Gimesia benthica: one gene and its partner. The protein of the gene in region 2 interacts with the protein of the main gene of each other region in a pairwise test. Links are inferred from orthologs where the notes say so. Each region holds a gene or a part of one and is shown on either strand. Other genes may lie near its edges.

Region 1 (3,125 bases), 2.2 Mb from region 2 along the record:
AACGGTGGCAATGCTGGCTCGCCAACATTGATCGTGAAAACACATCAATAAACATAAAAAAATAGATGGGCTCGGATGTAGTCCGAGCCTAGCGCAGCGAGCAGGAGGTCTCAGAGGGTTCAGCCATTCCAGCAGCAACGCACCTCACCAGAAAATGCAGGGTGCGGACCCATGTGTCCGCCCGCCGGGCGAGGCCCTGATCAGCTCAGACATGACAGGAGCCGCCACGAACCTCACGAACGACACACATGAGAAATAATCCCATCGATTACAGAAAGAACCTGCTCAAAAACGTCACAAAACCAGCACGAATCACAGAAAAACTGAGCAGACGTTACCCCCTGCGGGTGATTTCCTCCCATCAAACCCCATCACTATAGACACGATTGCCCAATCCCCCTAGAATCGGCCGGTTTTTTATTGGTACTCCACACTCTGACAGCATCGGTCTTATTGAATGAATTCCCAGCAGACACTCGTGCCCCCTCCGGAAACGGATCCTCTTGTTCCTGAAAACACGTCTGCTAAGATGCCTGAGTCGGGCCGTTATGCAACACCTGACTGGGCGAATATCGGTTGGGTCGTCGCCATTCATCTGGGCGTCCTCGCAGCACCGTTCTGCTTCACCTGGACCGGTCTCTTCACCTGTATGTTCCTGGGCTGGCTCACCGGCGGCATCGGTATCTGCCTGGGCTATCATCGTCTGCTCACGCATGGCAGCTTCCAGACCTATCCGTTCATGAATCGGCTGATTGGATTGATCGGCTTGCTGGCAGGGCAAGGGCCTCCAATCCAGTGGGTCGCCAATCATCGTAAACATCACCTGCACAGCGACCAGCCCGGCGATCCGCATTCGCCCCGCGATGGTCGCTGGTGGAGTCACATCCTCTGGCTCGTTCCTTTTCACAGTGCAGAGGAAATTCAGGCGACCCATCAGCGGTTCGCCCCCGATCTGCTGAAAGACCCGTTCATGCGTCTGCTGCAGCGAACCTTCCTGTACTGGCACCTGGGTCTCGGCGCACTCCTCTACGGCATCGGCTACTGGGCCGGCGGTACAGAACTGGGCCTCAGCCTGCTCGTCTACGGCATGTTCGTGCGTCTGTTCTACGTCCTGCACGCAACCTGGTTCGTGAACTCAGCCACGCACATCTGGGGCTATCGCAACTATGAAACCACCGACGACAGCCGCAATCTCTGGTGGGTGGCTCTGCTGACCTACGGCGAAGGCTGGCACAACAATCACCACAAATACCAGCGGATGGCAAAGAACGGCCACAAGTGGTGGGAACTCGACATGACCTACGGCGCAATCCTCGTTCTCGAAAAACTGGGTCTCGCCTGGAAGGTCGTCAAAACCATTCCCCCAACGACAAAGCGACTGCCGTCAAACCACCCAAATTCGCTACACAACAGCAGGCAGTCCAGGCACAGGTCGACTGAAGTCACTCTTAACGTGTGCGCTCGGACGTAATCCGAGCCGAGCGCAGCGAGCAGGAAACTGTCAGGGGAAGCGTACAACCCAGAACGAAGCAGCCACCTCAATCGTTCTACAGGTGAGCTTTACCCACACTCAGAAACTGGATTCCGGACGAAAGCTCACTCTGTCCCCAACTGCTCCAGAGCCGCGGGCATCCGCTGAATATTGCCTTCCCGGTCCACGCACGCAATCACCGATTGGGCCACCGCCACGCTTTGACCATCGCGAAACAGCTCGTACTTGTGTACCAGTTTGGCCCCGGTCACTTTTTCCAGGGTCGTTCGCAGCGTCAGCACATCATCGTAGCGGGCCGGCAGCCGGTATTTGCATTCGATCTTAGCCACCACCAGCAGGTAGCCTTTCTCTTCCATCTCGCGGTAGTTACCACCCTGGGAACGGAAGAGCTCGGTGCGGCCCATTTCGAAGTACGTGAAGTAATTGCCATGATGCAGAAATCCCATGGCGTCCGTTTCGTTATAACGGACCCGGATTTCGATCTCATGCGAGTTAGACATCAGTCAAAACCATCCTTTGTCGAAATCAGAAGGCGTCTCAGGAGCGAACCGGACTGCTGGAGAGAGTCACATCGTAGGTCCGGTGTGCTTCTTCGCCGTTATCGTTCAGCGAATTCTCTACCGCGATCTGATACAGCTGACGACCCGACTCGGTCGGGTAAGTCGTATCGATACAGGCCTGGCAGAGAGAACTGCCGGGCAGACCTACGGCACGCGCGATCGAAGCCTTGGGCAGATACTTCAGCGTATCGGCACCAATCGCCTCGGCCATCGCTTCTTCCACTTCGGGGCTCATTTCGCCACCGTTCAGGAATTTGGGGGCGAACAGCTCGTTGATCGTCGACATGTCGATGCCGTAAAAACAGGGAGCAATGATCGGTGGACAGGCTACGCGGACGTGTACTTCCTTGGCCCGGCCCCGTTCCTTCAGCTGGCTGATCAATGCCTTCATTGTGGTCGAACGGACGATGGTGTCTTCCACCAGCAGTACCCGCTTCCCTTCCAGAACTTCTGGCAGCGGCGTGTATTTCGCCCGTACTTTGTCTTTACGGTTGGCCCCTTCGATAAAGGTTCGCCCGATGTAACGGTTACGGATCAAGCCTTCCAGACAGGGCACCCGCAGGGTATACGCCATACTGTCGGCGGCTGCTTTCGCGGTGTCCGGCACAGGTACGACGATGGTGTCTTCATCGATGGGCACGGTTTCCTGCTCGGCCAGTTCTTCACCCAGGCGTTTACGGGTGATATACACACTCTGGTCGTCCAGGGTACTGCAGACATTCGCGAAGTAGATCCATTCGAAGAAGCAGTGTGCCTTCTGTGTTGGCTTCGCATATTCGCGGATCTTCAGTTCGCCATCCTGAATCACAATCGCACAACCGGGGGCCAGGCTCTTGATCTGCTCGGCTTCGAAGCCCATGTTGGCCAGTGCCACACTTTCAGATGCAGCTGCGAACAGCGAACCATCAAAGGCATAGCACAACGGACGCAGTCCCACCGGATCGCGGGAAACGAACATGTTCCCCAACGCATCCAGGAAGACAATATTGTAAGCACCGTCCAGACGTTTGCTGAGCGTGGTCAGCATGTCGAACAGCTCGGCAGGATTCTCTTTGGAAAGCTCCTGCGAAATC
Region 2 (3,083 bases):
TGCCGGCTGCTTGTGAATAATGTAACTTCATCGTAGAGGATAATCCGGTCCAGACAAGACTTTTGCCTGCCTCAGCACTAAAAACCCTCATCCCAGGATAGATACTGCTGATTTTCAGGACGCCGAGACCACCTATGAGCGACTGCTTTGAACTTGAACCCAGCTCAACCACAAAAAGCAGACATTCATACACTACTCTGACCCAGTAATGTACCGGCAACAGGGGATAGTCAAGACAATCAAGGCGCGATTTTCAAGCCTGACGCGACTGCCAGATCAATAATTATCCGGGAAATCTCCTCGGGAGCAGCAGGATGCCCATCGAGCACCAGGGAGATATACACACGAGCACACACTCGGCAGCAGAACACGCCCCGAAATTATGGGGCTTTCTGCATAATCAGACAGGCGTTGTGCCCACCGAAGCCGAAGCTGTTCTTCATGACCCGTTCGAGTTTCATTTCGCGCGGCTCATTAGGAACATAATCGAGATTGCACTGCTCGTCTGGATTGTCCAGGTTGATCGTAGGCGGTGCGACCTGCTCCATCAGCGCCTTGACGCCCACCACAAACTCGACACCACCAGAAGCTCCCAGCAGGTGTCCCAGATGCCCCTTGGTACTGGAAACGGGCATCGATTTGACGTGCGAACCAAAAACGGTGTTGATGGCCACGGTTTCTGCAACATCACCCAGCGGTGTACTTGTACCATGCGTATTGATGTAATCAATGTCTTCCGGGTTCAGCCCGGCATCCTTAATTGCATGCAGCATGGCACGGGCTGCACCACGACCTTCCGGATCGGGAGCCGTCATGTGCGTGCCATCAGCAGACATACCATAACCGACCACCTCAGCCAGAATCGGTACACCCCGCTTCTTAGCATGTTCATACTCTTCCAGAACGACGATGCCGGCACCTTCCGCCATCACAAACCCGTCGCGATCACGATCGAAAGGACGGCTGGCCGCCTGGGGATCATCATTCCGTGTGGACAGAGCGTTCATCCGGGCAAAGCCGGAAAGCCCCATCGGAGTGACTGCCGCCTCGCTGCCGCCAGTCACCATGATATCAGCCACATCATTTTGAATCAGCTTATAGGCATCGCCGATCGCATTCGTCGCCGAAGCACAAGCAGTCGCCACAGCACTGTTGGGACCTTTCAGTTCATATGCAACTGAAATATTCCCGCTGGCAGCGTTGACCATCAGCTTGGGGATCATGAATGGCGACACTCGCGCCGGGCCCTGGTTGTAGAGCTTATCGTGCTGGTTTTCAATTTCATTCAAACCGCCGATACCACTGCCAATCAGGACGCCTCTGCGATAAGGATCTCCCTCAAACCCTTCCAGTTGTGCCTGACGGTAGGCAATATGTGCCCCAACCAGACCAAACTGGACGAAACGATCGACCCGCTTCAGATCTTTTGAAGAAAGATTCGTATAATCGGCTGCGTTGAAATCCTTGATTTCGCCGCCAAAACGGACTTTGTAGTCGGAGCAGTCAAAACGTTCGAGGGGACCGATACCGCTTTTACCAGCGCACAACTTGTCCCAAAACTCTGAGACATCTAAACCCAGAGCCGTTACGACAGAAACTCCGGTAACGACGACTCTCCTGCGCATCCGAGAACACTTCCTACAATGAAAAGACAGGACCCTGTAGATTCAAAACGCTTGTGGTTTTTGTCTGATTAACGCGTATTTAATCAGCTGGCTTTTTCAGTGATATAGCCAACCACATCACCAACGGTTTTGATTTTGTCATAATCATCGTCAGGAATGGTGACATCGAATTCATCTTCGAATTCCATTACCAGTTCGACAATGTCGAGCGAATCAGCCTTCAGGTCGTCGATAAATTTGCTGTCCAGAGTGATGTCTTCTTTAGGATGGCCTAACTGCTCGCTTACGATACCAACCACTTTTTCTTCAATTGACACGCTTCTTCTCCTTCACCGTCTTAGTGATAGTTTTTACTTTTTGTATGGCTGGAAACATCTTTACCATATCAACTTGTATGGATTCACCAACAGTTGTAGCGATGATATATCCAGTTTCCCGATTTATGTAAACCTTAAAATGCGACAAGAATTATGAGTCTTGTCTACTCCACCAGAGTTCTCTCATAATCAGCCTCGACCAACTTTACCAGCCCGAGAACTGCTGATTTTGCCTTCTGATAGAATTTCCCTGTCGGAGCCTCGTAAGTTGTTGTAGCACAGATCGATAGAATAGATCAAGCTCTGAATTTTTCAGACAGATGAACCGGAACTCACTACTGCCCTTTTGCATGCACTTTCGCATCTGAGGCACTTTTGCCCCAGATTTCCTATGAATCGTTAACCGTCTCACAGGAAATCTTGCGATCAATACGCTTCATCAGCCCCTTGAGAACTTTCCCAGGACCGATTTCATAGAACTCATCAAACCCCGCATCCAGCATGGCTCGGATTGAATCCTCCCAGAGCACAGGACTGAGAACCTGACGAATCAGTAATTCGCGAATCTCGTCCGGATCTTCATGAGTTTTAGCGTCCACGTTGGAAATCACTGGAATTTCCGGCTTTTTCAGCCCTACCCCTGCCAGTGCTTCAGACAGCTTGCTGTCAGCGGGCTTCATGATTTCTGTATGAAATGCACCAGCCACCGCCAAGGGAATTGCACGCCCACCTTCCTGCTCAGCCAGTTCCGCCGCCCGCTCACAGGCGCTGTTTTCACCTGACAAAACAATATTACCCGGACACAGGTAATTGGCGATCCAGATCCTTCCAGCGGAAGACGCCGCCGCACAGATTTCTGCCACCTTATCCCGGTCCAATAACAGAATGCTGACCATACCGGAAGGGTTGGCATCCGCAGCAGCCTGCATGGCTTCACCGCGACGCTGAACGACCCGCAGGCCATCCTCAAAACTCATCGCACCTGCAAATACCAGTGCCGTATATTCCCCCAGGCTCAATCCGGCCGTCATTTCGCACGCCAGAACCTTATCGGGAGAATCCGCCCGCAGCATTTCCAGAGCCGCCAGACTGGTCACAAACAGAGCAGGCTGACTGATGACCGTAGAGTCCAGTTCCTCGC

What was found.
Region 1: the proteins of acpP (region 2) and F1728_RS17530 interact in binary tests that used the Escherichia coli proteins (3 or more experiments, as listed by UniProt). The link is inferred for Gimesia benthica from one-to-one orthologs.

Annotation. Positions count from the first base shown.
Region 1 is NZ_CP043930.1:4,521,165-4,524,289, forward strand. Bases 295-3,094 are described here. They hold F1728_RS17530 (acyl-CoA thioesterase), read right to left. Parts: upstream 1,993-3,094; coding sequence 1,597-1,992; downstream 295-1,596. Other genes in these bases: F1728_RS17525 (acyl-CoA desaturase), read left to right, coding at 458-1,471; F1728_RS17535 (amidophosphoribosyltransferase), read right to left, coding at 2,030-3,094. Outside these bases: more of F1728_RS17535, read right to left, coding at 3,095-3,125.
Region 2 is NZ_CP043930.1:2,288,671-2,291,753, forward strand. The notes cover bases 326-3,083. They hold acpP (acyl carrier protein), read right to left. Parts: upstream 1,943-3,083; coding sequence 1,709-1,942; downstream 326-1,708. Other genes in these bases: fabF (beta-ketoacyl-ACP synthase II), read right to left, coding at 381-1,625; fabD (ACP S-malonyltransferase), read right to left, coding at 2,332-3,083. UniProt on the Escherichia coli protein: Carrier of the growing fatty acid chain in fatty acid biosynthesis.